3 regions of the Microbacterium sp. Clip185 genome follow, and region 1 is predicted to be linked to each of the others. Evidence: predicted binding sites of a transcription regulator. Region 1 holds the regulator's gene; each other region holds the start of a gene.

Region 1 (10,068 bases):
CTCATTCCTCCAGTCTATGCGTGCGCGTTCACCACCGACCCAGGAGCGCCTCGATGGCGGCGAGTGCGGCCGGTCCTGCGGTGGAGGTGCGCAGCACTCCTGCGCCGAGGCGCACCGGATGCGCGCCCGCCGCGGCGAAGGTCTCGAGCTCCGCAGCATCGATCCCTCCCTCGGGCCCCACGACGAGCAGGATCTCCGGGGCGTCCCGCAGCTCCTGCATCCTGGCGCTGAGGGACTCGGACGCGCCGGGCTCCAGGACGAGCGTCGGGACGACGGCGGCACGCTGCGCGACCTGTGCGCTCGTGCGCACCTCGCTCACCTCCGGAACCCACGCGCGATGCGCCTGCTTCGCAGCTTCGCGGACGATCTGGGCCCAGCGCGCACGCCCCTTGACCGCCTTGGCGGCATCCCAGCGCGAGACGCTGCGAGCGGCCTGCCACGGCACGACCTCGGCGACACCGAGCTCCGTGGCCGCCTGCACCGCCATTTCGTCGCGGTCGCCCTTCGCCAACGCCTGGACGAGCACGAGCCGGGGTGAGGGGGCCGCCACGTCCTCCCGCTGATGGACCTCCACCGCGACCTCGCGGGGCGCGACGCTCGTGCACGTCCCGGTCGCCCAGACGCCTCGCCCGTCGCCGATCGTGACCTCCTCGCCCACGCGCACCCGGCGCACGGTGGCGGCGTGGTGCGCCTCGGCTCCGGTCAGGGTCACGGTGCGGCCGGGCTGTGCGTCGGACGCGTCGTCGAGGAGGAAGTGCAGTGCCATCGGATCACCCGTTGCGGAAGCGGTCGCGCAGCTTGGCGAACAGCCCCTGCTGGAACTCCGACAGCCGCGGCGCGGGAGCCTTGGTCTTCTTGGCGAACTCCTCGATGAGAGCACGCTCCTTGTGGTCGAGGCGCGTCGGGGTGACCACGTGCACCCCGATCTTCAAGTCGCCGCGCTGGTTGCCGCGCAGCGGCGTGATGCCGCGTCCCTTGATCGTCAGCACGTCGCCGGCCTGGACCCCGGCGCGCAGCTCCAGATCGACCGGGCCGTCGAGAGCCTCGATCCTCGTCGTGGTTCCGAGAATCGCGTCGGGCATCGAGACGTCGAGGGTCGCGAGCAGGTCGTCGCCGTCGCGGCTGAACACCTCGTCGGCCGCCACCGTGATCTCCAGATACAGGTCGCCGTGGGGACCGCCCGCGGGGCCCACTTCTCCGGAGCCCGGAAGCTGCAGCCGCAGGCCGGTCTCGACGCCCGCGGGGATGTCCACCGAGACGGTCCGGCGCGCGCGAACCCGCCCCTGGCCCTGACAGGTCGCGCAGGGGTAGGGGATGGTGGTGCCGTAACCCTGGCACGTCGCGCAGGGCTGGTTGGTGACGACGTTGCCCAGCAGGCTCCGGACAGTGCGCTGCACGTGGCCGCTGCCGTGACAGATGTCGCACGTGACCGGCGAGGTGCCGGGCTGGCAGCAGCCGCCCTCGCACGTCTCGCAGAGCACCGCGGTGTCCACCTCGATGTCGCGGTGTGCGCCGAAGATCACTTCTCGCAGCTCGAGCGTCACGCGCACGAGGGCGTCCTGGCCGCGTTCGGTGCGCGAGCGCGGGCGGACGCGGCCCGCTCCGCCGCCACCGAAGAAGGTGTCGAAGATGTCGCTGAACCCGCCGAAGCCCTGGGCTCCGCCGAATCCACCGCTGTCGCCGCCCATGTCGTATCGACGACGCTGCTCGCTGTCGCTCAGCACGTCGTAGGCGTGCGTGACGAGCTTGAACCTCTCCGCCGCGTCCTCGCCCGGGTTCACATCGGGATGCAGCTGGCGCGCCAGCTTGCGGTACGCCTTCTTGATGTCGTCCTGCGATGCGTCGCGAGGCACCCCGAGTACTTCGTAGTGGTCTGCCACTTCAGCCTTCCCGTCCGCGTCCCGCGGAATCGTGTCGCGCGCTCAACGCGCGCGTTCGTCTTCTTCCAGCAGACGACTCAGATAGTGAGCCACGGCACGGACGGCCGCGAGGTTGCTGGAGTAGTCCATGCGAGTTGGGCCGAGCACGCCCACGCGCGCCTGCCCTCCGGTCGTGTCGTAGTCGCTGGCCACGACCGACGCCTCGACAAGTCCGAACGCCTCGTTCTCGCGCCCGATGGATGCGGCGAGCCCCTGCTCGTCGGCCACCATCTCACCCATCAGACGCAGCAGCGTGACCTGCTCCTCGATCGCTTCCAGAAGCGGGTAGATGCTGCCGCGGAAGTCGCCTTCCGCGCGGGCGAGGTTGGCGCTTCCCGCCATCACCAACCGGTCCTGGCGGAACTCGTCGAGCTCTTCGCCGACCGTGCGAAGCAGCGCGCCGAGGGCACGGTCGGCCCGGCTGTCGGTCAGCGTCTCGGCCAGTGCCTGCGCGACCCGTTGCGTGCCCTCGCGCACCGGTCGCCCGGTGACCAGCACCGACACCTGCGCACGCAGCGTCGCGACATCCGACTCCTCGAGCGGCTCGGGGCCCGCCATCAGACGCTGCGACACCCGGCCGGTATCGGTGACGAGCACGACGACAAGGCGCGACCCGCCGAGGTGGACGAGCTCGACATGGGTGATACTCGCCCGCTCGAACGAGGGGTACTGCACGAGAGCGACCTGTCCGGTGAGCTGGGTAAGGGCGCGCACCGTGCGTCCGAGCATGTCGTCCAGATCTGCCGGAGCTCCGAGGAATGCCGTGATCGCCGAGCGCTGGGCGCTCGTGAGCGGGCGCAGCTCGGCGAGGTGGTTCACGAAGACGCGGTAGCCCTTGTCTGTGGGCACCCGGCCGGACGAGGTGTGGGGTGCGGTGATGAGCTCCTCGTCCTCGAGCAGCGCCATGTCGTTGCGGATCGTCGCAGCGGACACGCCGAACGAGTGACGTTCGACGATCGACTTGCTGCCGACGGGTTCACGCGTCTCGACGTAGTCCTGGACGATCGCCCGAAGCACGTCGAGTCCCCGATCGCTGACCATGCGCACTCCCTCCTGGCACTCGAGGTCTGGGAGTGCCAATTCTAGCGCGCTCGGGCCGCGAGTCTCCGGAAGCCGCCCGTAGACTCGCGAGAGGAGGTCGTATGTCGCATCCTGTCGTCCACACCGAGGCCGGAGCCGTTTCCGGGACCCGCACCGAGGGGATCGAGCGTTACCTCGCCATCCCGTATGCCGAGCCTCCTGTCGGCTCGCGCAGATTCGCCCTGCCCGAGCCGGTCGCGGAGTGGGAAGGCGTTCGCGAGGCCACGGGCTTCGGCCCCACGTCGCCGCAGTCGCCGTACCCTGGTGAGATCGGCAAGCTCCTCCCGTCGACGATCATCCCCGGCGACGACATCCTGACCGTCAATGTGTGGCGGCCCGAGCAGGCGGACGGCGCCGCCGTCATGCTCTGGTTCCACGGTGGAGCGCTCGAGCGCGGCACCGCGGCGATCAGCACCTACGACGGCACCCCCTTCGCACGCGACGGCGTCGTCTTCGTCTCGGCGAACTACCGGTTGGGAGCGGAAGGGTTCTCGGTCCTGCCCGACGCGCCGCGCAACATCGGGCTCGCCGACGCCGCCGAGGCATTGCGGTGGACCCACCGCAACATCGCGCGCTTCGGCGGCGACCCCTCTCGGATCACGATCTTTGGCGAGTCCGCCGGCGGTGCCGTGGTGGCAGCACTCCTGGCCCGCGAGGATCTGCGTCCCTTTCTCGCGGGCGCGATCATCGAGTCAGGACCCCTGGACGCCGCGACGACCGAGCGCGCCGCGCGTCCCGCCCGAGACATCGCCCGCCGGCTCGGAGTCCCCGCCACCGCGGAGGCCTTCCGTCGGATCCCGCCGCAGCGACTCGTCGCGGCCAGGGATGAACTGACCGCGAACTCGACGCTCATCAAGGCCGCCCCGGGCTTCAACGCGACCATCGATCCGACGACCCTGCCGGAGAATCCCCGGCGCGCACTCATCGGCGCCGACGTTCCGGTGGTCATCGGCACGAACACCGACGAGTACCGCCTCTGGGACACTCCCGCCGCCTTCGCCAAACTCTCGCGCGGCACGTACGCGCTGCTCGCTCTGGCGAAGCGCCTGCCCCGCGGCGTGTGGCGCGCCTACCGTGAGGCATTCCCTGCCGCCTCCCCGGGCGAGATCATCGGACAGGTCCTGACGGATCTGGTCGTGCGCCAACCGGCAGTCGAGATCGCGCGCGGGCGCACGGCCCCGACCTTCGTCTACGAGTTCGCCTGGCCGAGTCCCGTGCGCGACCTCCGCGCTGCTCACGCCCTGGAGATCGGCTTCGTCTTCGACGCGCTGGGAGACGAAGGCGCGGTCACGATGGCCGGGACCGATGCCCCGCAAGAGCTGGCGACACGGATGCACGGCGACTGGATACGTTTCGCCGAGACCGGCGACCCGGGCTGGCCCGCGTTCCGCGACGGTTCGCTCGTGCGCCGCTACGACAGCGTGACGCACGATGTGGCGCTGCCGCGCGCGGCGGCGCTCGCGGCGCTGACCCACTGACTCAGTCGGTCAGCTCGCGCACGACCGCATCGGCGAGCAGCCGGCCGCGGCGCGTCAGCACGATGCGTCCACGCAGTGCTGACGCCCCCTCCACGAGACCGTCGGCGATGAGCCCGGCTACGGCGCTGCGTCGGTCGCTCGGAACCACCTCGATCGGCAGCCCCTCACGGATGCGGGACTCCAGGAGGATCCGCTCGAGCGTGCGGGCCTCCTGGTCGGGGACCTCCCTGGCCGCCGCCGGCGACGCACCCAGCGACAGCCTCTGAGCGTAGGCGGCAGGGTGCTTGACGTTCCACCAGCGAACGCCGGCGATGTGGCTGTGAGCGCCCGGTCCGAACCCCCACCAGTCGGTGCCGCGCCAATATGCGAGATTGTGGCGTGAGCGGTGCTCGGCGCCGCGCGCCCAGTTCGAGACCTCATACCAGTCGAAGCCCGCATCCGCCATCGCATCGTCGACGAGCTCGTACATCTCTGCCTGCAGATCGTCGTCGGGCGCGGGGACCTCGCCGGCGCGGATGCGGCGGGCGAGCTTTGTGCCGTCCTCGATGATGAGCGCGTAGGCGGAGAGATGATCCGGTTCCAGCGCCAAGGCGGCCTCGACCGAGGCGCGCCAATCGGACAGGGACTCCCCCGGTGCGCCGTAGATGAGATCGACGCTCACATCGAGCCCGGCAGCTCGCGCTCCGGCGACGGCTGCGGCCACATTGGCGGGGTCGTGCGTGCGGTCGAGGGCCGCCAGAACGTGCGGAACGGTCGATTGCATCCCGATCGACACGCGCGTCACCCCGGCCTCAGCCAGCTCGGCAAGCGACGCGTGGGTCACGGAATCCGGGTTGGCCTCGACGGTGATCTCGGCGCCCTCTGCGATGCCGAAGCCCTCGCGGACGGCGTGCAGCATGCCGCCCAGCGCCGCCGACGACAGCAGGGTCGGTGTGCCCCCGCCGAAGAAGACCGTCTGGGCCGGGCGTGGGTGGGACGCCAGCACCCGGGTCGCCAGAGCGATCTCACGGCTCAGGTCGTCGGGGTAGTCGTCGCGGCGGTGTCCGCGCAACTCGTCGGCCGTATACGTGTTGAAGTCGCAGTATCCGCAACGCACCCGGCAATACGGCACATGGATGTAGACGCCGAAATCAGTGGTGGGATCCACCGCCGTACCCTCGGGAAGAGCGCCGTCGGCGGGTGCGAGGTCGCCGTCGGGAAGAACAGATGGTGTCATCAGGCGGGGGTCGTGTACATGGGCGAGATCGCACGCAGGTACCGGCCGAAGAGCTCGCGGCGGCGGCGGCGCACGAGCGCGGGAACCAGACGATACAGCGGCGAGACCGGGCGGTCGAAGGCGCGGACGGTGAACCACACCTCGTCATCGCCGCGCCATTCGATCATGAACGATTCCTCGCCGCTGACGACCGAGTCACGCACCGTGCCCAGGGCGAAACCGATGCGTCGCTTCTCCTCGACCACGAAGATCACGCGCAGCTCCGCATCGACGCGGTAGCCGCCGACGCGCCCGCGCACGTGCACCGATGAACCGGCGGCCACATACGGCGTTCCGTCGGCGTCGAAGCGCTGGTCGGCGTCGAGGCGACTGGGCGCGATCGGCTGCCCCTCGTCGTCGAACGAGACTCCCGAGTAGCTCGGGTCGGATGCGGGGCGCACCTCTGCGATCGAGATGCCGCCGTCGCGAAGCGCCCGCCACGACAGGAGCGCGTCGCCCGCAGAGCGGAAGCGCTCCTCACCACTGCCGAGCTTCCACGACTCCTGGGCGGGAATGCTCTTCTCCGGCGGGTACTGGAGGAGGTCGGAAGCCTGCGTCGCCCCGACGGCGGCGTAGTCGACGGTCTCGTCCCGGAAGGTCCCACGGCGCATGGTCTCCAGCGTACCGAGCCGGCCTGGACGCATGATCCGAATGTGAATCCCCTACTTCTTCGTCTCGACGTCGCCCGACAGCGCGGCGATGAACGCCTCCTGGGGAACCTCGACGCGCCCGACCATCTTCATGCGCTTCTTGCCCTCCTTCTGCTTCTCGAGGAGCTTGCGCTTACGCGTGATGTCACCGCCGTAGCACTTGGCGAGCACGTCCTTGCGGATGGCCCGGATGTTCTCGCGGGCGATGATCCGCGCGCCGATGGCGGCCTGGATCGGAACCTCGAACTGCTGGCGAGGGATGAGCTTGCGCAGCCGCTCGGTCATCATGGTGCCGTAGGCGTAGGCCTTCTCACGGTGCACGATCGAGCTGAAGGCGTCGACCTTCTCGCCCTGCAGGAGGATGTCGACCTTCACGAGGTCGGCGGTCTGGGATCCTGCGGGTTCGTAGTCGAGGCTCGCGTAGCCCTGCGTGCGGCTCTTGAGGTGGTCGAAGAAGTCGAACACGATCTCGCCGAGCGGCATGTTGTAGCGCAGCTCGACGCGGTCCTCGCTGAGATAGTCCATTCCCAGCAGCGTGCCCCGGCGCGACTGGCACAGCTCCATGACGGTGCCGACGTAGTCCTTGGGCAGCAGGATGCCGACCTTGACGACGGGCTCGGACACCTCCGCCACGCGGCCGTCCGGGTACTCGCTCGGGTTGGTGACGGTGACCGTCTCGCCCGTGTCGGTCATGACCTCGTACGTCACCGAGGGGGCGGTCGTGATCAGGTCGAGGCCGAATTCGCGCGAGAGCCGCTCGGTGATGATCTCGAGGTGCAGGAGCCCCAGGAACCCGCAGCGGAAGCCGAAGCCGAGGGCGACCGAGGTCTCCGGCTCGTACTGCAGCGACGCGTCGGAGAGCTTCAGCTTGTCGAGCGCCTCGCGCAGCTCCGCGTAGTCGCTGCCGTCGATCGGGTAGATACCCGAGAAGACCATGGGCTTCGGGTCGGTGTAGCCGGGCAGCGCGTCGGTGGCGGGCTTGCGGTGGTTCGTGATCGTGTCGCCGACCTTCGACTGGCGCACGTCCTTCACCCCCGTGATGAGATAGCCCACCTCACCCACGCCGAGCCCCTTGGTGGGGACGGGCTCGGGGCTGGACACGCCGATCTCGAGCAGTTCGTGGGTGGCCTTGGTGGACATCATCTGGATCCGCTCGCGCGGCTCGAGCTTGCCGTCGACCATGCGGACGTACGTCACCACACCGCGGTACGCGTCGTAGACGGAGTCGAAGATCATCGCGCGCGCGGGCGCCGCGGGATCTCCGACGGGCGCGGGGATGCGTTCGACGATCCGATCCAGCAGACCCTCGACGCCCATGCCCGTCTTGCCACTCACGCGCAGCACGTCTTCGGGGTCGCCGCCGATGAGTCCCGCGAGTTCGGCGGCGTACTTCTCGGGATCCGCTGCCGGCAGGTCGATCTTGTTCAGCACCGGGATGATCGTGAGGTCGTTCTCCAGCGCGAGATACAGATTGGCGAGGGTCTGTGCCTCGATGCCCTGCGCTGCGTCGACCAGGAGAATGGCGCCCTCGCACGCGGCGAGCGATCGGCTCACCTCGTAGGTGAAGTCGACGTGGCCGGGCGTGTCGATCATGTTGAGCGCGTACGTGCCGTTCGCGTCCGACCACGGCATCCGCACGGCCTGGCTCTTGATCGTGATGCCGCGCTCGCGCTCGATGTCCATCCGGTCGAGGTACTGCGCACGCATGTCGCGGTCGGCGACGACGCCGGTGATCTGCAGCATCCGGTCGGCCAGCGTCGACTTTCCGTGGTCGATGTGGGCGATGATGCAGAAGTTGCGGATCAGCTCGGGCGGAGTCGCGGACGGCTGCAGGGGCTTGAGGGCGCGCGGTGACATGTTCCGTCGATTCTACGGTGAGCGGCTACCCGCCCGAGCCTAGGCTGGTGCGATGACGGTGCAGGTGGTCCTGGTCCACGGGATCCGCACGTCCGCATCCATGTGGCGCGCGCAGCGGGAGACCCTCGAAGCGACGGGCATCGGCGTGATGGCGGTCGACCTCCCCGGGCACGGTACGCGCATGGCGGAGCCGTTCACCTTGGACGAGGCGTTCGCCACGATCGACCGCGCGGTGCGCGCCTCCGCCGAACGCGGACCCGTTCTCCTGGTCGGCCATTCGATGGGCGGTCTGTTGTGCATCGAGTACGCAGGGCAGGTCGATGGCCCGCCGATCGCCGGGTTCATCGCCGCATCCTGCACGGCGGTGCCGCGCGGGCTGGGACTGCGCACGTATCGCACACTGGCCCGCGGCTTCGATGCGCTCCCCGATCGCGGGATGCGACTGACGCAGTACGTGCTCTCCCGAACCCTCCCCGAGCACACCCGTGCGGACTTCGGCGCGGGCGGTTATGCCCTCGACGCGCAGGACGGGGCGCTCGCCCAGCTCGCGCGGCTCGACGTGTTGGCGGCGCTCGCCCGCATCCGGGTGCCGCTGTGGTTCGTCAATGGGCAGTACGACCAGCTGCGTGTGAGCGAACGCCTCTTCCAGCGCATCGCTCCTCACGCGGAGCTCATCGTGATCCCACGCACGAGCCATCTCGTCTCCGCGATGCGCCCGGATGTGTTCGACGCGGTCATCGCGCTGGCGATCGCGACGATCGAGGCGGGTACGAAGGACCCGGTCTGGTAGACTCCTTGTTTGGCTTGCGCGTGAAGGGTTTTCCCGCTCTTCACGACCGCCGCGAAGCGCCCCTCTACCGCTGACCGGCAACTTCCGAGCAGACTCCGAAACGAAAGTTCACGACACGTGGCAAACATCAAGTCGCAGATCAAGCGCAACAAGACCAACGAGAAGGCGCACGAGCGCAACAAGGCCGTCAAGAGCGAACTGAAGACCGCGGTGCGTCGCACCCGCGAGGCCGTCGCCGGTGGCGACAAGGCCGCCGCCGAGAAGGCGCTCGTCACGGCCACCAAGAAGCTCGACAAGGCCGTCAGCAAGGGCGTCATCCACAAGAACCAGGCCGCGAACCGCAAGTCCGCGATCGCGAAGCAGGTCGCCGCTCTCTGAGCCGGTTCCACCTCGAAGGCCCGTCGCTGCTGCGGCGGGCCTTCGTCGTTGCCGAAGAGGAGACTCAGGACGCGTAGGGGGCGCGCGTGGCGATCACCGTGACGAGGCGTTCGAGGGCGAACACGGCATCACGGGAGGCGCCCTTCACCTCCGCGTCGGCGCGGGCGGTGGCCTGTATCGCGAGACCGAGCGAATCCTGGGTCCACCCCGACAGGTCTCGACGTGCACGATCGACCTGCCAGTCCTTCATGCCCAGTCGCGTCGCGAGCTGTCGGGACGGCTCCCGCGTGCCGGCCACGCGGGCCATCGTGCGCAGCTTCATCGCGATGGCCGCGACCATCGGAACCGGATCGGCGCCCGAGTCGAGCGCCTGCCGCAGCGCCAGAAGCGCCTCTCCATAGCGGCCGGCGATGGCCGTGTCGGCCACAGTGAAGGCCGAGGTCTCGACCCGACCGCCGTAGTACCGCTCGACGATCTGCTCGGTGATGTCGCCCTCGACGTCGTTCACCAGCTGCTGACAGGCTGCGGCGAGTTCGGTCAGGTCGTCGGAGAACGCCCCGACGAGCGCGCGCAGCGCGGCGGGCGCGATGCGCCGCCCCGCCTCCCGGAACTCGCTCGCCGCGAAGTCGTATCGGTCGGAGTCACGCTTGATGGCGGGGCA
Region 2 (10,068 bases), 1.3 Mb from region 1:
CGCCGCTGCCAGACTCATCCGCCCGATGCTCGCGTGCGCCTCCTCGGTCGCCGTCCATCGTGCGTAGGTGGCGGGCGCCTGCCGGTGGAACACCTCCTCGAACGCTTCCTGGGTCTCGGGCTCGTCGTTCAGGATCGACGCGTACCCCGCGATGCCCTCGGCGTCCTCTCGGAGCGCGACAAGGTCGTCGCCGTCGTACGCGGTGCCGGTCAGCCAGGTCGCGGGAGGTGTCACCAGCGCGAGGGAACGGACGCGGTCGGGGAACCGGGTCGCGACCGCGAGCGCGAGGCGCGTGCCCGCCGAGTGGCCGACGATGTCGACCACGTCGAGGCCGAGCGCGTCGATCGCCGCTACGACGTCCTCGGCGTCCGTCCACCAGCCTCGGGAGAGGCCACCCGATGCGGGCGTGCCGCGCGGGTGGAGGACGACGAGGGGATGGAGGTCGCCGATGCCGGCGAAGTCGGTGAGGTACTCGGGTGGTCGGCACGGTCCGCCGGGGATGACCAGGGCCGGGCGGCCCTCCGCCGAACCGAGCGGGGTGAGGGCGACGGGCAGGGAGCCGAGATGGAGTTCCACGGGGCCAGTTTCCCAGCTGCCATGCACCTGATCGCATACGACCTGGGGTTGAATCGAGGAGGGCGAGGCTGCTCGCCGCGACTGCCGGCGCCACCCGCTCATCCGACCTCATCCGAGACGAGAGAAGTTCAGCGTGACCTACGGTTCGATCACCACCCTCCCGCAGGCTGCGGACGTTGCCGCCGAGGCGGCCCGTGACGCGGTCCGTACGCTCGGCGCCGCGATCGACGCGCACGGCAGCGCCGTGTGGGTGCTCGCCGGAGGCAGCTCGCCCATGGCGGCCTACGCGATCCTCGCGGCCCAGGATGCGGACGCGATCGATTGGTCGAAGGTCACGGTTCTGATCGGCGACGAGCGCTCGGTGCCCATCAGCGACCCGCAGTCGAACTGGGGGACGATCGCCCCCGCGCTCCTCGAGAAGCCCGGCTTCGACACCATGGTGCAGCTGCGTCCGGATACCGAGGTCGACGAGGACGAATCAGCGCGCCGGTACGCCGCGGCGATCGCGGCGCTGCCGAAGACGGATGAGGGTGCTCCCCGCCTGGACCTGGTCTGGCTCGGCGTCGGAGAAGACGGTCACACCCTGTCGCTCTTCCCCGGCCACCCCGACTTCCGCCCGGTCGACGAACTCGTGATCCCCGTCCACAACTCTCCCAAGCCGCCGCCCACGCGCATCACGCTCACGCTGAAAGCCCTCGACGGCGCACAGCGCGTGGTCGTCTTCGCCACTGGCGCCGGCAAGAAGGATGCGCTGGCAGAAGCGCTCGCGGAGGGGAAGCTGCCGATCGCGGTCGTCGCAGCCCACGTCACCGCCGCCGGCGGATCGGTGCAGTGGCTGTTCGACGAGGCAGCGGCCGGCTGAGCCGCCCGTCTCGCCCACGAGGAGGATCGTGATGACCACGGACGCGACGACCGCCGGCTCGCCGCTCGAGGCCCGCCCCTGGATCGCTTCCTACGCCGACGGCGTGCCGGCGGAGATCGAACCCGTCACCGAGACGCTCGTCGACCTTCTCGACGCGTCCGTCGCGCGCTACGGCGAACGGGTCGCGCTGGAGTTCTACGGTGCCGAGACGACATACGCCGAGTTGGGGGAGCAGGTCTCACGCGCTGCCAACGCGCTGCGCAAGCTGGGTGTGCAGGCCGGAGACCGGGTCGCGCTCATCCTGCCGAACTGTCCGCAGCACGTGGTCGCGTTCTACGCGGCGCTGCGCATCGGGGCGATCGTCGTGGAGCACAACCCGCTCTACACTCCGCGTGAGCTGCGCCACCAGTTCGAGGTGCACGGCGCGGTGGTCGCCATCGTCTGGGACAAGGTCGCGGACACCGTCGCCGAGTTCCCCGAGGATGTCGCGCCCTCGGCCATCGTCTCCGTGCGTGTGCCGGACGCACTTCCCCTCGGCAAGCGTCTGGCACTGCGGCTCCCGGTGGCCAAAGCTCGCGAGACGCGCGAGGCCATGACCACCCGCCCGCGTGCCCGCGGCCTGCTCGAGTGGTCCGATTTCGTGCGCGTGCGCAAGCTCCCGCGCAAGTGGCCGAAGCCGCGTCTGGACGACACCGCACTGCTGCAGCTGACCAGCGGCACGACGGGCATGCCCAAGGCCGCGATCCTCTCGCACCGCAACCTTCGCTCCAACGCTGCGCAGGGGCGCGCGTGGGTTCCAGGGCTCACGGAAGGCGGCGAGGTGTTCTACGCCGTGCTGCCGCTGTTCCACGCGTACGGGCTCACCCTCTGCCTCACGTTCGCGATCTCGCTGGGTGCGCGCGTCGTGCTCTTCCCGAAGTTCGACGTGGATGCGGTCATCGCCGCATCCGCGAAATCGAAGCCCACGTTCCTGCCCGCCGTGCCGCCGATCTACGACGCCCTCTCGCGGGCGAGTACCCGCAAGGGCGTCGATCTCTCCAGCATCCGCTTCGCCATCTCCGGGGCGACGAGCCTCCCGGTGCCGACGGTGACGCGCTGGGAGGAGGCGACGGGCGGGCTTCTCGTGGAGGGGTACGGCATGACCGAGACCTCGCCGGTCGCGCTCGGCAACCCGATCGGGCCCTCGCGGCGCCCCGGCACCGTGGGCGTCCCGTTCCCGAGCACCGAGATCCGGGTCGTCGATCCCGACGATCCGCGCGTCGACCGGGCCGCCGGAGAGGCGGGCGAGCTGCTCATCCGCGGCCCGCAGGTGTTCCAGGGCTACTGGCAGCAGCCGGACGAGACCGCGGCCGTGCTCCTTCCCGGAGGCTGGCTGCGCACCGGCGACATCGTGACGGTGAGCGAGGACGGCTTCGTCACGGTGATCGACCGCGTGAAAGAACTGATCATCACCGGAGGCTTCAACGTCAGCCCGACCGAGGTCGAACAGGTGCTCCTGCTGCATCCGGATGTGGCCGAAGCGGCCGTTGTCGGCATCCCCCGTCCCTCCGGCGGTGAGGATGTGGTGGCCGCGATCGTCGTCCGAGAAGGGGCGGTCTTCGACGCGGCCGCGCTGCGGGACTTCGCGCGCACGCACGTGACGACGTACAAGGTGCCCAAGCGGATCGTCCAGGTGGAGGACCTGCCGCGCTCGCAGATCGGCAAGGTGCTGCGCCGCGTCGTCCGCGAGCGCCTCTCGGCCCGCTGAGTCAGACGCGCGAGAGGGTCACGAGGCCGCGCCGCGAGGCGGTCTGCTTCAGCCCTTCGGTCTCGGCGAGACGCAGCGTTCGCGCCGGCAGCGGAGGAAGCTCGGATGCGATGCCCTTGGCCTGCTTCGCGATGCCCACCAGCAGAGCCAGATCGACCCCCGGCGCCGTGACCTCGAGCCGCGCGTAGTCGCTACCGATGCCCCATCGCAGCCGCTCGATCTGGCTCAGCCGGAGCGCGTGCGTCGTCTCGCCGGCGGTGATCCACATCCGGTCCCGCGAGACCCGCACGCTCGCGTCGACCGAACGTCGGCGCAAGAGCGCGGTGACGACGAGATAGGCCGGGAATGCGAAGAGCACCCCGAGCGCGAGGATCAGCAGGCGGGGGCCGAGCCGCTCGACGATGTCGCCGAAGACGATCAGTGCCGTCGTGACGATCGCTCCCGTCGCGAGGATGGTGGCGACCATCCACGCGGTGAGTTCCCGCATCCGCATCGGGATCGCACGGAAACGGACGATGACCGCGTCGCCGTCGTTCTCCCACGCCAGGGGAACCCGCGGCTGTGCGCGGGTCTTTCTCGATACCAGGGAGGTGACGCGGCTGATGAGCGTGATCCAGACCCAGCCGGCCGCCGGCGGCAGAGCGAAGAGGACGCCTGTGTAGACCGCGCGCGGTGCGCCCGGCGCCAGCATCGGCGGCACGAGTTCGATGGCCGCGAACATGGCCGGCGCGAGGGCAACGGCCATCACGAGATGCGCGATGGCGCCGGCGGGGTGCGGCATGCGCACCGTGAGGCTCACGAACCAGATCCCGCACAGCGCACCCGCGATGATCGACATCAGATACGAGAAGAACCCGCCGTCGGTGAGGTATCCGGGCAGCGCCGCCAGCGTGCAGGCGGCCGCCCAGATCAGTGGATTCAGGGCGATCGTCCGCAGCAGAGGCGGCTTCTTCGCCGTCTCGGCGGGGCGGTTCACCCGCCGATTCTATGAGCTGGCCGACGCGCGCTCAGAGGGGTCTGTGAGAACTAGCACTCCCGGTATGAGAGTGCTAATCTGTGATTGTTGAGTCAAGGGGGCTCAACTTAGGGACTACGGGTCGGATCCGCATCCGATCCCGCTCGAGAGGAGACGACTATGGCTGCATACGACTCGCTCCGTGACCTGGAGCGCATGGCGAACACGTTCTTCGACACCGCACGGCGCGGCCCCCGGCAGATGCCGATGGACCTCTACCGCGACGGCGACCACTACGTCCTCACCGCCGACCTGCCAGGCATCGACCCGGGCTCGGTCGATGTCGACATCGACGGTCAGCTGCTGACCATCCGTGCCGAGCGCACGCTCTCGGCCGGCGACGGGGTCACCTGGATCACGCGCGAGCGGACCTCGGGCACCTTCCTGCGTCAGCTGAGCCTCGGGCAGGGGCTCGACACCGAGAAGATCTCGGCGAGCTACCGCAACGGCGTGCTGAGCGTCACGATCCCCGTCAGCGAGAAGGCCAAGCCGCGCAAGGTCGAGATCACCACGGGTGACGACGCCCCCGCGCTGCAGGTCTCGGAGTCGCAGAACTGACGCACCGCGAACGGCAGTAAGGGCCGGTCGGAGAGGCTTCCGACCGGCCCTTGTCCCTTTGCACCAAGAGTGTCCTGCAATCACATGTCGGTAGCTGCCACAGCAAAACAACTACCGTGCGAGCACTCTATAACGGTGAGATAACGGAGGGGAAGAGGTTCCCGTTACCTTTTCGTGATTCTTTGCTGACGCATAGCCGACGGTCGGGTTAGCGGTCGTGGACGGGCGTGATCAGCACCCCGCCGAAACGCGCCTCGGAGTACTCCCACTCGCGTCCGTCGACCCACACCCGCGCCGAGGCGCAGGGAAGGGACTCGTGCTCGCCGTCCGGCCAGTGCAGCACGAACCCGCCGCCGAAGGACGCGTTCGATCCGGTGACGCGGGCGCCGTCCGCATCCACAGCGCGCGATTCGCATTCGTCGCAGAGATACTCGGGGTATCGGTCGGACTGCGCGACCTGGGCGCCGCAGTCCGGGCAGGGCTGCGTGCCGCGGGCGCCGGGGAGGAACGCACTCATGGGACGAGTGTAGGTCGGGTGCTCACGCCGCCGGCGGGAGCCAGATCGTCAGGCGCACGGAGTCGTCCGGCAGGTGGAGGATCTCGTAGCTCCGCTCGGTGACGACACCGTCGAGTCCGCGGATGCGGGTGGTCGCTCCCCGGCGCCGCTCGACGATATGCCCGCTCCACCACGCCGCGAACTGCGAGCTCTGGGCCCCGAGTTCGCGCACGAGATCGCTCAGCCGAGGATCGTCGAGGCGGTCGACGTTCGCCGCACGGAGGTGCGCGACGGCGCCGCGGGCGAGCTCTTCCCAGTCGAGGAACGTCTCGCGGGCGCGCGGGTCGGTCAGCAGGTACCGGCACGTGTTGCGCTGCTCCGGCGGTAGCTCGGCGAGTCCGGCGTACAGCGACATGCCTTCCTCGTTCGCCGCGACGATCGTGCTGAGTCTGTCGAGCACGTACGCAGGCTGCGGGCGCACCGCCGCGACGAGAGCCGACATCCGTGGGACGAGATCGGTGTCGGAGGTCGGCTCCGTCGGCGCCGCGTCCGCATCGCGAAGTCGCAGGAGATGCCGCGCTGCATCCGGTGAGAGCTCGAGCGCGTGGGCGAGAGCGGCGATCACGGCATCGCTCGGGCGGGACTCCCGCCCCTGCTCGAGACGGACGTAGTAGTCGACGCTGATCCCGGCGCGGATCGCGACCTCTTCACGGCGCAGACCCGGAGTCCGCCTGGCGCCGGGGGAGTCGTGTTCGGGTGCGAGCGCCCTGTCCTGACGGCGAGCGCGGAGGAAGTCGCCGAGTTCGTTCGTGATGGCCGGCTCCTCTCGGCAGGGTGGGTGGATCGCTCCTATGAACAGTACGGTCTTCCGCCGGGGCGGCCCGAAGCCGGAATGTGGAGGCATGTCCACCTACACCCACGGTCACCACGAATCCGTCCTGCGATCGCACCGCTGGCGCACCGCCGAGAACTCCGCCGCCTACCTCATGCCCTTCCTCGGGCCCGACGACCGACTGTTGGATGTGGGGGCCGGCCCGGGCACGATCACGGTCGATCTCGCGGAACGCGTGGCTCACGTCACCGCCACCGAGATCGGAGAGGACGAGGCGGCTTTGACGCGCGCGACCGTGGACGAGCGCGGAGTGTCGAACGTCGACGTGAGGATCGCCGACGTGCACGCCCTGCCGTTCGACGACGACTCGTTCGACGTGACGCACGCCCATCAGGTGCTCCAGCACATCGCTGATCCGGTACAGGCCCTGCGTGAACTCGCGCGCGTGACCCGACCCGGCGGGATCATCGCGGTGCGCGACGCCGACTTCGCCGGGTTCGCGTGGTGGCCGCAGCTGCCTGAGCTAGACCGCTGGTTGGAGCTGTATCAGGCGGCGGCACGCGCCAACGGCGGTGAACCGGATGCCGGCCGACGCCTCCTCTCCTGGGCGCGGAAGGCGGGGCTCACTGACATCAGCGCGTCGTCGAGCACGTGGTGCTATGCGAGCGCGGACGAGCGGATGTGGTGGGGCAATCTCTGGGCGGACCGCATCCGTCAGTCCGCTCTCGCACGCCAGCTGGAGGCGAGGCCGGACACCGATGCCGAAGAGCTCGATCGGATCGCCGTGGCGTGGCGGGAGTGGGCGCGCGCGGAGGACGGGTGGTTCTCTCTGCTGCACGGCGAGATCATCTGCCGCGTGTCCTGACGGGGCCCGACCGGGTACGGTGGCAGTTCCCACCTCGCCGATGCCGAAGGACGACATGAGTTCCGAGTCGCGTCCCCGTCCTCGCCCACCGCGCGCGCTGACTCTCGTTCTCGCGTATCTCGGCTTCGTGCCGATGGTGATCATCTGGGCGTCGTTCTCGTGGATCATGCTGACGACGACCGGCGCGAGCAGCATGGCGGCGTTGATGCCGATGGCGGCATTCATGTTCACCTCGTGGCTGTGGGCGCTGCTGGCGATCATCGCGCTGGCACGCGCCGCGCGATACGGCCAGAACGCACACGCCATGGCGGTCTCTCTCGCAGCACTCCTGCTGGTCGTGCTCGGGCTCGTCTTCATGCTTCCCCGCTAGGTACGCGGACTAGGCTTTCGCGAGCTGCGGCGAAGGAGGCCTCATGGCGGGCAAGACGATCGTGATCACGGGCGCGAGCGACGGCATCGGGCGGGAGGCGGCGCGGGTGCTGCACGCGCAGGGGCACACCGTCATCCCGGTCGGACGCAATCCCGAGCGCACGGCGCAGGTCGCCCGAGAGGTCGGATCGCGTGTGCATCTCGCGGACTTCGCCGACCTCGCCAGCGTCCGCGAACTCGCCGACGATCTGCTCGCGCAGTACGGCCGCATCGACGTGCTCGCCAACAACGCCGGCGGGATCTTCGGCAAAGTGCGCGAAAGCACGATCGACGGACACGAGATGACCTTCCAGGTGAACTATCTCGCGCCGTTCCTGCTCACACAGCTGCTCATGGACCGGCTCATCGCCTCCGCGGCCACGATCATCAACACCTCCAGCGTCGGCGCGCGCCTGTTCGGTCAGCTGGAGATCGACGACCTCGACAACGAACGCTCCTTCAGTGCCACGCGCGCCTACGGCACCGCCAAGCTCGAGCAGATCCTCCACGTCAAAGAGCTCGACCGCCGTTACCGCTCCATGGGCATCGGGGCTGTCGCCTTCCACCCGGGCAACATCGCCACGAGCTTCTCGAACGCCCCCAGCTCGCCCATGCGGCTGATCTACCAGACGCCCCTCAAGAAGCTCTTCCTCACGAGCATCCCCAAGGGTGCCGACACCCTCGTGTACCTCGCGGAGGGCGAGCCTGGTCGTGACTATGCGCCGGGCGAGTACTACGTGAAGCGCAAGCCCGCGCGCACTCACGCACAGGCGGACGATGCCGCTCTGGCGCGAGAGCTCTTCGAGCGCAGTGAGCGCATGCTCGGGCTCTGAGGCGGCGCGCTCGACTCTTGCCATTGCAGACTACTTTGCGGTACAAAGTCAGTATGACTTCCGCCGACGCTGCCTCTTCTGACTCCCCCGCCGCGATGCTTCACGTGATCGAACACGAGAAGCGCGCGCTGGCACGACAGCAGGCGCGGGGTGTGCCGTGGATCCTGCTCGCTTGGGGCCTGGCCTTCCTGATCGGCTTCGGGGCGCTCTGGCTGGTGGAGCATGACGTGGTGGCGGCCACGGTCGCGCTCACGGTCTGCGGCGTGATGATGGTGGGGGCGCTGGTCGTCAGCTCGATCTTCGGGGCGCGAATGGGGCGCGGTCTGCGTCACACCGGACCGATCGAGTGGGCGGCGCCGGTCTTCGGCCTGGCGTGGCCGGTCGGGCTCCTCGGCCTGTTCGTCGTCGGACTCGGCCTCGTGAACAACGGCATGGACCCCGACCTGTTGTGGGTCTTCCTGCCGGTGGTCGGAGTTCTCTTCGTCGGCGTCATGTACGTGATCGCGGGCGGTATCTGGCCCAACTGGCCGACGATCGCGATGGGAGCGTGGCTTGTGCTCGTCGCCGTCGTCGCACCGTTCACCGGCTCGTCTCTGCTCGTACTCGCTGTCGCCGGCGGCGGGGTCTTTCTCCTGGCCGCCGCCTACGTCGCGCTGTGGATCGGCCGTCGACCGGTCGCTGGGGTGGCACAGTGACGGAGCTCGACCCCGTCATTCACGCAGCAGCTCGATTGCGCATCACCGCCGCTCTGGCGGCTCTCGACCCCGGCACCAGCGTGTCGTTCCCGCGACTGCAGGAACTGCTCGACATGACGGCCGGCAACCTCTCCACTCATGTGCGCAAGCTCGAGGAGGCGTCCTACGTCTCTGTCGAGAAGACGCATCGCGGTCGGACGCCGGTCACCTATCTGTCGCTGACAAAGACCGGACGCCGCGCGTTCGAGGACTACACCGAGACCCTGCGCAGCATCCTCGGCGCGTCATAGCCGAGTCGAGCGCGCGCCCAGTGCCCGCGCCCATGTCGTCTCGTGCTCGCGTACGTAGCGGGATGCGGCGAGCCAGTGATCGCCGTGGCCGGATGCGTACATGGAGCCCCAGGGCTCACGGCCCGCCGCGTGGGAAGAGCGCAGAAGCTCGTGCATCGCCTTCGCGCGGGCGGCCATTGCCGCGGGTAGCGCCGCACGTAGCTCGGCATCCGCCTCGTAGCCGTCGACGAACGCGGCCAGATCCGCAGCGGCGTCGGCGGGGGAGCGCGACGGGTCATTGAGCGTGAACGCCTGCGCGGCGTACGCGAGATCCCACAGCCGGGTGCTGGGAGCGGCCGCATCCCAGTCGATGAAGACCCATCGCTCGCCGGTCACGAGGTTCCACGGGGCGAGGTCGTTGTGGCAGACCAGCTCATCCCCGGGCGCCGGGATCGCGGAATCCCAGGTGGCGCCCGTTGGGACCTCGAATCCCGCGCTCGCATCGTGTATCGCGCGCACCATCGTGCCCACGCGATGAAGCTCCGGCCGCGTCAGGCCCGTCTCCGCCAGCGCGCCGGGAACGAACTCCCACACCTGACGACCCTGCTCGTCTCGGCCGAGCGGCGCGGGCGCGTCGACGCCGGCCTCGCGCAGGGACATGACATACGCGTGCACGTGCGGAGATGCCGGCGTCCAAGCCTTGCGCACGGTGTTCCCCGCGCGGAAGACGGGACCCGCCGAGTTGCCTCCCGAAAGACCCTGCTCCTGCTGCATGCTTCGAGGCTATCGGCGGGATGCGGCTCCCTGCGCGGGGGCGCTCGTCTCGCCCCCGCGCACCTCGCGGTGCCAGCTCTCGCCCTGCCGCTCGTACATGATGCGCGTGTGGCGTCGGTCGGGAGAGCCCTGCCAGAA
Region 3 (10,068 bases), 900 kb from region 1:
CGGCGTGCTCCACGGCAGCGTCAAGAGTGCGGGATCGATCGCACTGGCCGTGATGGTCAGCGAGTCCGCCATGGTGTCCCTCCACATATGTCGCGGCGCGGCGGATCCGGGTGGATCCGCCGCGCCGCGGGGGTCGTTCCGATCAGACCGAAGCGATCGCCTTGTCGTTCAGGCGCTCGCCGCTCTCGAGGTCGAACACGTGCACGTGACCGGGGACGGGGGCGAGGATGACCGTCTCGCCGGCGCTCGGGTGACGACGACCGTCGACGCGCGCCACGATGTCGGTGCGCTTGCCGTTGATCTCGGAGTGGCCGTACAGGTAGCCGTCGGCGCCGAGCTCCTCGATCAGGTCGACGACGACCGACAGGCCCTTGCCGTCGGCGGGAGCGACCTGGATGTCCTCGGGACGCACGCCGATGGTGACCTCGGAGCCGTGAGCCTTGCCGATGGTGTCGGCCTCGACGGGGACCACGAGGTCACCGAAGCGGACGCCGCCCTCGGCCAGGTCGGCCGGGAAGAGGTTCATGGCGGGGGAGCCGATGAAGCCGGCGACGAAGACGTTCTTCGGCTTCTCGTACAGGTCACGCGGGGTGCCGACCTGCTGCAGCAGGCCGTCCTTCAGCACGGCGATGCGGTCGCCCATGGTGAGGGCCTCGGTCTGGTCGTGCGTGACGTAGACCGTGGTGACGCCGAGGCGACGCACCAGCGACGCGATCTGCGTACGCGTCTGCACGCGGAGCTTGGCGTCGAGGTTCGACAGCGGCTCGTCCATGAGGAACACCTGGGGCTGACGCACGATGGCGCGACCCATGGCGACACGCTGACGCTGACCACCCGAGAGGGCCTTCGGCTTGCGGGTCAGGTACTCCTCGAGGTCGAGGAGCTTGGCGGCCTCGAGCACACGCTGGGCGCGCTCTTCCTTGCCGACGCCGGCGATCTTGAGCGCGAAGCCCATGTTCTCGGCGACCGTCATGTGGGGGTAGAGGGCGTAGTTCTGGAACACCATCGCGATGTCGCGGTCCTTCGGCGGGACGTCGGTGACGTCGCGGTCGCCGATGCGGATGCTGCCCGAGTTGACCTCTTCGAGGCCGGCGAGCATGCGCAGCGAGGTGGACTTACCGCAACCGGAGGGGCCGACCAGGACGAGGAACTCGCCGTCTCCGACCTCGAGGTTGAGCTTGTCGACGGCCGGGCGGGTTCCCCCCGGGTACAGACGCGTTGCGTTGTCGAACGTGACAGTTGCCACTGTTTCTTCTCCTTCACCGGCAGGTACGTGCCGGACGATCCGTAGTGATGGATGCGCGGGGGTGACCCGCAACGCCCGCCATCGGGCGCACCTCTCAGTATGGCACGAGCGTCTGGGCATTTCTCAGACAGTCTGGCTAGCATCGGATCGGCCGTTTCCCGGGCGGCCCGACCGGACTCCGCCGGTCCCTACGTTTTCTTCAGAGGTCCTATGTCGAGCGACGACTCATCGAACGTCCCGGCGCCGAGCGACCGCCGCGAGGCGGTGCGCGAGAAGGCGCAGCGAGTGCGGCAGCGCCACGCGCGTGTCGGTCGACTTCGCCTGGCTGCTCTCTCGATCAGCGGTGTGGCGGTCGTCGGTGCCGTGGTCGCCGCTGTGGTGTTCGCGGTGAGTTCCTCGACCTCCGCTCCTCAGCTCCAGCCGAGCGGTGCGGTCGACGGAGGCTTCGCGGTCGCATCCGTCTCGGGTGTGTCGGTGCTCGGCGGCTCGGTGGACGAGCCTGCTCCGTCCGAATCCTCGGCGCCGCAGGGTGACGCGACTCCTACGCCGGTTCCGACCAACCGGTCCTCCGTCGACATCCGCGTGTACGTGGACTACCTCGCCCCCGGGGCGAAGCAGTTCGAGACGGCGAACGCGCCCCAGCTCTCCTCGTGGGTGACGGAGGGGGCAGCGACGCTCTCGTACCACCCCGTCGCCATGCTCACGGCCAAGTCGAACGGCACGAAGTACTCGCTGCGTGCGGCGGGTGCGGCCGCCTGCGTGGCGACCTACTCGCCCGACACGGTTTTCGCGTTCAACCACCAGCTGCTCCTGCAGCAGCCGGAGGCCACATCCGACGGACTGAGCGACGACACGCTCGCCGACGTGGCCCAGGCGGCCGGCGCCTCCGATCCGCGTCAGGTGCGCTCCTGCATCGAGAACGGCGAGTTCATGGCGTGGGCCAAGACCGCGACCGATGCGGCCGTCGCAGGCATCCCGGGTACCGACGGTCTCACCTTGACCAGCACGCCCATGATCTTCGTGAACGGCGAGCTCTACCAGGGTGCGCTGGATGACCCGAAGGAGTTCGCGCAGTTCGTGCTCACCACGGCGAGCGACGCGTACTACCGCACCGCGAGCCCGACTCCCACGCCCACGCCCACGTCGTAATCCCCGCGCAGGGAGCGCATAGACTCGTCCCTGCGCTCGCGAGGGCGTCAGACCGCGAGGCGGTCATGCCGGCTTGGCGCAATTGGTAGCGCACCGTACTTGTAATACGGGGGTTGCAGGTTCAAGTCCTGTAGCCGGCACGGATTGAATCGGGCGTCGACGCGCACGTTGTCATACGGGGGTTGCAGGTTCACGTCCTGTAGCCGGCACTGGAATCACGAGGGCGTCGACGCGCACGTTGTCATACGGGGGTTGCAGGTTCACGTCCTGTAGCCGGCACCGCCGCACCGACACCACCTCGACGGGGGTGACGCGGGTGAGCCGACGTTAGAAGCCGGGAAGCAGGACGCCGGCGGTGACGGCCACGGCGATCGCTGCCAGTCCCGCCCACGTCGCAGCAATGAAGGGCAGGCGCTCACGCGTGCGCAACCGCTGCCGGTTGATCGGGTCGGAGACGACCGTCGTCAGCGACGCCTTGGCGGCTGCGAGGGTGGAGTAGCGCCCCACCGGCGAGGAGAAGCGGTCGAACGCGACGAAGCTACCGTCGTCGTTCCTATCGATGTAGCCGAAGAAGTCACCGTCGCGCTGAGCGACGTACAGTCCGTCGTCGGCCTGATTCCACGTGGTCCGCGATGCGGCGGTGACGAATGGCGCGAGGGTGGTCGTCATGCCGCGCGCCGGCGTGGCTGCTGCTGGGCTGCCGGGACCTCTTCGTCGATGTCCACCGTGAGTCCCGCCGTCGAGCTGGCAGCCTCGGCGAGCGACTGGAGGAATCCGGGGTTGAGCGCCTCGGGCTCGGCGGATGAGAAGACGAACCGCAGCGGAATCGAGGAGTGGATCCACAACGTCTCTCGTCCCGCCGCTGCGCGGAGGTTGATCGTGAACGACTCCTGGCGTCGCAGCTTGGTCGTGGCGACCACTTTGACGTGGGCGAGCAGACGATCGCTCATCTCGATCGGGTCGGTGGCGTTTGCGTAGTAGAGCTTTCCCATGAGGGTGCCTTTCGATCGATGAAGCTTGTTCGATGAGGACATTACTAGGTAGGCTAGCGATATGGCAAACAAACATTTCGCAAATCGTGGGGTGCGATGAGCGACCGCGCGATGTACTGGTACGACGCGAATGACGTGCGCCAGCAAGCCGGCCGGCGCGTGCTCGAAGCGCTGCGCACCTATCGCGCCTCCGAGATGGCGATGCGGCGTCGGACACAGGAGTCCATGGGGATGGGGGAGAACGACCTTCTCGTGCTGCAGTACCTGATGCGCCAGACGAAGCAGGGTAGAGAAGTATCGCCCGTCGACATCGGTCGCTACCTCGGTGTCTCCACACCGTCGGTCACGGGCATTCTCGATCGGCTCGAGCGCAGTGGGCATCTGCGCCGCAAGCCGCACCCCAAGGATCGTCGCCGCCTGCTCGTCGAGACCACCGATCTCGCCCACGTCGAGGTGCGTCGCACGCTCGACGGCATGCACGCGCGGATGATGGCTGCCGTGCGCTCCCTCGACCCGGATGATGCGGCCGCCATCGTCGGGTTTCTTCACGCGATGACCGAAGCGGTGGACGCGGTCGATTCTGCCGTTGCGAGCAGCGCCGCCTCCGCCTGAGCCCGGTCAGTCCGCACCGCACGGTGCACGTAGTCTCGATCGGTGACTTCGCCCCACCCACGACGCCTTCCCCGACCGATCGCCGTGGCCGGTGCCGTTCTCGTCGGCGTGCTGACGGCGACGCAGGCGCAGATCAATGGCGCACTCGGTGCGGCCATCGGCGATGCGTTGACGGCAGCCGCCATCTCGTTCGGATCGGGTTTCGTCATCCTGCTCGCCCTCAGCGCGCTGCTGGCGGGCGGTCGTGCGGGAATCGCCCGCCTGATCGCGGGCGTTCGTGAGCGCCGCATCCCGGTGTGGATGATCCTCGGCGGCGCCGCGGGCGCGTTCACCGTCTTCACGCAGGGACTCGCGGTCGCGGCGATCGGCGTCGCGGCCTTCACCGTCGGCGTGGTCGCGGGCCAGACCGTCAACGGCGTCGTCCTCGATCGGGTCGGCTACGGCCCCGCCGGCGTCGTCGGCGTCACGATAGGACGCCTTGCCGGGGCTCTGCTCGTCGTTGCGGCGGTCGTCGTCTCACTGGTGGGCGAGGGAGCGGCATCCGTTCCCGTCTGGCTGCTCGTGCTTCCCCTGCTCGCGGGAGCGGGAATCGCCTGGCAGCAGGCCACGAACGGGCGGCTGCGCAACGAGGTGGGCAGTCCGCTGACGGCCACACTCGTGAACTTCGCCGGTGGCACCGTGCTCCTGACGGCTGCGGCCGCCGTGCAGCTCGTGCTTGCAGGAACGCGTCGATTGCCGACCGAGCCCTGGCTCTACGTGGGCGGCGCCATCGGCGTCGTCTACATCTTCCTGTCGGCAGCGCTCGTGCGGCACACCGGTGTGTTGCAGCTGGGGCTCGGCTCGGTGGTCGGCCTTCTCGGAGCCTCGGTCGTCATCGATGCGCTCTTTCCCGGCCATGCCGGGCCGCCCATCGAGGTGGCGCTCATCGCCGTGGTCGTCGCCGTCGTCGGCGTCGTCGTGGCGACCGTCCCCCGGTGGCGACGGCGGTGATCAGCGCGGGAGACTGCTGAGGAACGCGGCGCCGTCGACCTGCTTGATCCGCGCCTCACGGGAGAGGCCGGGCTTGCCCCCGACATACAGCCAGCCCAACAGGCGCTCGTTCTTGCTCAGTCCGTGCACCTTGGCGACGGCCTTGCTCCGGGTATAGCTCCCGGTGCGCCAGATGACACCCCAGCCGGCCTCATCGAGAGCAAGGCTCAGCATGTGTGCGACGCCGGACGCGACCGCCTCCTGCTCCCACTCCGGCACCTTGTCCTTCCGGATGCGGGCGACGACCGCGATCAGCAGTGGGGCACGCAGCGGCTTGGTCGACGCTCCGTCTTTCTTCTCCGCCTTGTGGATCGCGCGCCCGAGGCGCTCGCGGTCCTCCCCGCGCAGCTCGATCAGCCGCCACGGCCGCAGCGACGAGTGGTCGGCCACCCGTCCCGCGGCAGCGACCATGTCGACGAGCTCGTCGTGCGTCGGCGCCTCGTCGGTCACTTTCGACCACGATCGGCGCACGCGCATCGCGTCGCGTGCGCCGGTGGTCATTCGCCGGCCTCCGGGGTGAACTCGAGAGCGATCGAGTTCATGCAGTACCGATCGCCGGTGGGCGTGCCGAAGCCATCCGGGAACACGTGGCCCAGGTGGGAGCCGCAGGAGGCGCAGCGCACCTCGGTACGCACCATCCCGTGACTGTTGTCCTCGATCAGCTCCACTGCCTCCGGGCGGACCGACTCGTAGAAGCTCGGCCAGCCGCAGTGCGAATCGAACTTCGTTCCGCTCTGGAACAGCTCGGCACCGCACGCGGCACACGCGTAAAGACCCGCGCGTGACTCATCGAGCAGTTCGCCCGTCCACGCACGCTCCGTCGCGGCCTCACGCAAGACCGCGTACTTGTCCGCTCCGAGCTCCTCGCGCCACTGCTCCTCGGACTTGTTCACTGCGTAGCTCATTCGTCCTCCTTCTGCTCCATTCAACCCGACCGGCGAGGGCACTGTTCCCGTGTGACCGAGAATGAGCGGGTGAGCGAACTCGAGGCCGTCATCGCGCGCTACCGGCGCTTCGCCGAAGAAGAGGCGCCGGGTCGCAGCAGTCTCTACGAGAGGTGGGCGCAGTCGGTGTGGACCACGCCGGAACTCGCCACGGTCCTTGCGCGGATACCGGCGACCCACCGGCAGCCGCCCCTCGTGTTCGCCGTCAGCAGGCTCCTGGGGGCGTCGGAGGCGGAGCATGCGGACTGGGGGGCGTGGGTGCTCGCGCACGCCGACGCCCTCGTATCGGAGTCCGCGGCGCGCTCCGTGCAGACGAACGAGCCCGGGCGCTGCGCGGCGCTGCTTCCCGCGCTCTCGCAGATCGAGGGTCCTATCGCGCTGCTCGAGATCGGCGCCAGTGCCGGCCTGTGCCTCTATCCGGATCGCTACTCCTATCGCTACGACGCGGATGCGGGACGAACACGAAGGCTCGATCCGACCGCCGGCCCCGCTGCGGTCGTCCTCACATCCACGTGGAGTGGTCCGGAGACGGAGCTGCGCATGCCGACGGTCGTGTGGCGGGCGGGCATCGACCTGCATCCGCTCGACGCCCGCTCCGCCGAGGATCGCCGGTGGCTGACGGGGCTTGTGTGGCCGGGGGAGGAGGGGCGCCGGGAGCGTATCGAGGCCGCCCTCGATATCGCTGCCGAGGAGCCGCCGATTCTGCGAGCGGCGGATGCGGCGGCGCAGGGCGTCATCGCGGAGCTTGCGATGGCCGCCCCGCCCGACGCGACCCTCGTGGTCACGACGCCGGGCGTGCTCGCCCATGTTCCCAGGGACGGGCGGCGACGCATCATCGATGCGGCTCGGGCATCAGGACGCTGGATCACGATCGACGCACCGGGATTGCACGACGGTTGGAGCGCGCCGATCGAAGCGGCCGCCTGGCCGAAGGATCGCTTCGCGCTGGCGCTGGATGGCGAGGTGCTCGCCGCGGTCGACCCGTTGGGCGCGGCTGTGGAGTGGCGTCCGGATGCGGCGGGCATGCTCGGTTAGCGTGGCCCTGTGCCCGTGCGCGACTCCGCATCCGACGCTCTGAGCGAGCGGGATACCCAGCTGCTCGCCTTCGAGGCGCGCTGGCTCGCGCACACCGATGCCAAGGAGGAGGCGATCCGCGTCGAGCTCCAGCTCGCACCGGCGCGTTACTACCAGCTGCTGGGGCGACTGGTCGACTCGCAAGCCGCCCTGGCGCACGATCCGCTCCTGGTAGGTCGCCTGCGTCGCATCCGTGACGAGCGTCGGCGTGAGCGCTCGACGGCCCGGCGCGGCGCCTGAGGCCTCGCTCTTCGGGCGGAGCGAGGCGCTCCGGTAGCATCGGGGGGTGTCCCGAACTCCGCAGCCCCGCGACCGCTTCGACGACCTGCCGAACACCTCGGGGCGTGTAGGAGCGCACCGCGCCGAGAACCCGCGCATGCGGGCGGGAGTCGTCACACTGTGGGCGATCGTCGTGACCATCGTCCTCATCGCCGCGGGGATCTTCGGGAGCCTGGTGCTCTCCGGGCGCATCGTGCTGGTGCCCTCGCCGACTCCCACGCCCACGCCGACGCCGGAGGTGACGCCGGTCGTCGACATGTCCTTCTCCGTTCTGGTGCTCAACGCGACGCCGGAGACAGGGCTGGCAACCACCATGAAGGACGAGCTCATCGCGAAGGGCTGGAGTGCAGACCTCGTCAACGCGAGCAGTGCCAGCGCCACCGATTTCGCCCAGACGACGGTCTACTACGCCTTCCCGGGCGACGAGGCGGCAGCGAAGGGGCTCGCCGAACTCATCGGCGGAGCGGACGTCGCCCAGAGCACCACGTACCAGCCGACCGACGACGCCGGCACGGCCGATGTGGACGAGTCACAGGCCAAGCAACTGACGATCGTGATCGGGCTCGATCGCACCGCCGCCGGTGCGCCCAGCCCCACTCCTACCTCCTGAGGCCCGTCGCCGAGGGCCGCGTGTTTCCGCGGCGTAAACAGTTCGCTGCCGCCGTGTCAACTGTGCCGAATCCGTCGCTTCGACGCTGTTTGGGCTGCATACGATGACTGCGTTCTACAGCATCAGGAGACTCGTATGGCCCAGGGCACCGTCAAATGGTTCAACGCCGAGAAGGGGTATGGATTCATCACCTCCGGCGACGGTGAGGACGTCTTCGTCCACTACTCGAACATCGACATGACCGGATTCCGCGTCCTCGAAGAAGGGCAGGCCGTGGAGTTCACGGTCGGCAGCGGACAGAAGGGTCCGCAGGCCGAGTCGGTTCGCATCGTCGCCTGAGACCCCATCGCGTGAGACCCCCGAGCACCCGCGGGTGCCCGGGGGTCTCGCCGTGTGCGCCGTGCACTCGCGGCACCTTCGCGGCGGCTTGCACTCCCCGGGGGCGAGTGCCAGAATGGATTAGCACTCGATATCACTGAGTGCTAAAGACGCAAGCCAACGTCCGGGAGGGACGAGACACACATGGCAAAGATCATCGCTTTCGATGAGGAGGCCCGTCGTGGCCTCGAGCGCGGCCTGAACATCCTGGCCGACGCCGTCAAGGTGACCCTGGGTCCCCGTGGCCGCAACGTCGTCCTCGAGAAGAAGTGGGGCGCACCCACGATCACGAACGACGGTGTCTCCATCGCCAAGGAGATCGAGCTCGACGACCCGTACGAGAAGATCGGCGCGGAGCTCGTCAAGGAGGTCGCGAAGAAGACCGATGACGTCGCCGGTGACGGAACCACGACGGCAACGGTCCTCGCACAGGCGCTCGTGCGCGAGGGGCTGCGCAACGTCGCCGCCGGTGCCGACCCCATCTCGCTCAAGAAGGGCATCGAGAAGGCTGTCGCCGCGGTGACCGAGGCGCTGCTGGCCGACGCCAAGGAGATCGAGTCCAAGGAGCAGATCGCCGCCACCGCGTCGATCTCCGCCGCTGACCCCGCGATCGGTGAGCTCATCGCCGAGGCGATCGACAAGGTCGGCAAGGAGGGCGTGGTCACCGTCGAGGAGTCCAACACCTTCGGCACCGAGCTCGAGCTCACCGAGGGTATGCGCTTCGACAAGGGCTACCTGAACCCCTACTTCGTGACCGACCCGGAGCGTCAGGAAGCGGTCTTCGAAGACCCCTACATCCTGATCGCCAACCAGAAGATCTCGAACATCAAGGATCTCCTGCCGATCGTCGACAAGGTGATCCAGGACGGCAAGGAGCTCCTCATCATCGCCGAGGACGTCGAGGGCGAAGCTCTCGCGACCCTGGTGCTGAACAAGATCCGCGGCATCTTCAAGTCGGCCGCCGTCAAGGCTCCCGGCTTCGGCGACCGCCGCAAGGCCCAGCTGCAGGACATCGCGATCCTCACGGGTGGACAGGTCATCACCGAGGAGGTCGGTCTCAAGCTCGAGAACGCCACCCTCGACCTGCTCGGCCGTGCCCGCAAGGTCATCATCACCAAGGATGAGACCACGATCGTCGAGGGTGCCGGCGACTCCGCTCAGATCGAGGGTCGCGTGACCCAGATCCGTCGCGAGATCGACAACACGGACAGCGACTACGACCGCGAGAAGCTCCAGGAGCGCCTCGCCAAGCTCGCCGGCGGCGTCGCCGTCATCAAGGCGGGCGCGGCCACCGAGGTCGAGCTCAAGGAGCGCAAGCACCGCATCGAGGACGCCGTCCGCAACGCCAAGGCAGCGGTCGAGGAGGGTGTGGTCGCCGGTGGTGGCGTCGCGCTCATCCAGGCCGGCAAGACCGCGTTCCAGGGTCTGACGCTGTCGGGCGACGAGGCGACGGGTGCGAACATCGTCCGTGTCGCCATCGAGGCTCCGCTGAAGCAGATCGCCCTCAACGCCGGTCTCGAGCCCGGTGTCGTCGCCAACAAGGTGGCGGACCTGCCCGTCGGTCACGGTCTGAACGCCGCGACCGGTGAGTACGGCGACCTCTTCGCGCAGGGCATCATCGACCCCGCCAAGGTCACCCGCTCGGCGCTGCAGAACGCCGCGTCGATCGCCGGTCTGTTCCTGACCACCGAGGCCGTCGTCGCCGACAAGCCGGAGAAGGCTGCCGCCGCTCCCGCTGACCCGTCGGGCGGCATG

Evidence for each region. Region 1 encodes HrcA, which represses chaperone genes, less so after heat shock. Its sites were predicted from a motif close to TTNGCACTCGNNNNNNNCGAGTGCNAA; they were not measured.
Region 2: a site for HrcA is predicted at 4,212-4,238, ahead of PQV94_RS13310 (Hsp20/alpha crystallin family protein). Genes of this name have one in related genera too.
Region 3: a site for HrcA is predicted at 8,395-8,421, ahead of groL (chaperonin GroEL). Genes of this name have one in related genera too.

What each region holds. Positions count from the first base shown of each region.
Region 1 is NZ_CP117996.1:1,416,531-1,426,598, reverse strand. Features, by position in the region: gene PQV94_RS06835 (HIT domain-containing protein) at 1-5, opposite strand, end outside; gene PQV94_RS06830 (16S rRNA (uracil(1498)-N(3))-methyltransferase) at 29-766, opposite strand; gene dnaJ (molecular chaperone DnaJ) at 771-1,880, opposite strand; gene hrcA (heat-inducible transcriptional repressor HrcA) at 1,923-2,960, opposite strand; gene PQV94_RS06815 (carboxylesterase/lipase family protein) at 3,062-4,477, shown strand; gene hemW (radical SAM family heme chaperone HemW) at 4,479-5,693, opposite strand; gene PQV94_RS06805 (DUF1990 family protein) at 5,693-6,343, opposite strand; gene lepA (translation elongation factor 4) at 6,395-8,239, opposite strand; gene PQV94_RS06795 (alpha/beta fold hydrolase) at 8,292-9,029, shown strand; gene rpsT (30S ribosomal protein S20) at 9,147-9,407, shown strand; gene holA (DNA polymerase III subunit delta) at 9,472-10,068, opposite strand, start outside.
Region 2 is NZ_CP117996.1:2,731,966-2,742,033, reverse strand. Features, by position in the region: gene PQV94_RS13330 (alpha/beta fold hydrolase) at 1-576, opposite strand, end outside; gene pgl (6-phosphogluconolactonase) at 710-1,438, shown strand; gene PQV94_RS13320 (long-chain-fatty-acid--CoA ligase) at 1,470-3,185, shown strand; gene PQV94_RS13315 (hypothetical protein) at 3,187-4,161, opposite strand; gene PQV94_RS13310 (Hsp20/alpha crystallin family protein) at 4,321-4,758, shown strand; gene PQV94_RS13305 (hypothetical protein) at 4,967-5,275, opposite strand; gene PQV94_RS13300 (helix-turn-helix domain-containing protein) at 5,298-6,158, opposite strand; gene PQV94_RS13295 (class I SAM-dependent methyltransferase) at 6,157-6,951, shown strand; gene PQV94_RS13290 (hypothetical protein) at 7,007-7,321, shown strand; gene PQV94_RS13285 (SDR family NAD(P)-dependent oxidoreductase) at 7,365-8,192, shown strand; gene PQV94_RS13280 (hypothetical protein) at 8,246-8,887, shown strand; gene PQV94_RS13275 (transcriptional regulator) at 8,884-9,177, shown strand; gene PQV94_RS13270 (phosphotransferase) at 9,172-9,930, opposite strand; gene PQV94_RS13265 (pyridoxamine 5'-phosphate oxidase family protein) at 9,940-10,068, opposite strand, start outside.
Region 3 is NZ_CP117996.1:2,318,294-2,328,361, reverse strand. Features, by position in the region: gene PQV94_RS11350 (DUF4032 domain-containing protein) at 1-72, opposite strand, end outside; gene PQV94_RS11345 (ABC transporter ATP-binding protein) at 143-1,246, opposite strand; gene PQV94_RS11340 (DsbA family protein) at 1,457-2,395, shown strand; tRNA gene PQV94_RS11335 (tRNA-Thr) at 2,463-2,535, shown strand; gene PQV94_RS11330 (hypothetical protein) at 2,723-3,064, opposite strand; gene PQV94_RS11325 (DUF7882 family protein) at 3,061-3,387, opposite strand; gene PQV94_RS11320 (MarR family winged helix-turn-helix transcriptional regulator) at 3,484-3,999, shown strand; gene PQV94_RS11315 (DMT family transporter) at 4,042-4,989, shown strand; gene PQV94_RS11310 (nitroreductase family protein) at 4,990-5,529, opposite strand; gene msrB (peptide-methionine (R)-S-oxide reductase MsrB) at 5,526-5,933, opposite strand; gene PQV94_RS11300 (DUF2332 domain-containing protein) at 6,003-7,007, shown strand; gene PQV94_RS11295 (DUF3263 domain-containing protein) at 7,017-7,286, shown strand; gene PQV94_RS11290 (LytR C-terminal domain-containing protein) at 7,333-7,935, shown strand; gene PQV94_RS11285 (cold-shock protein) at 8,071-8,274, shown strand; gene groL (chaperonin GroEL) at 8,458-10,068, shown strand, end outside.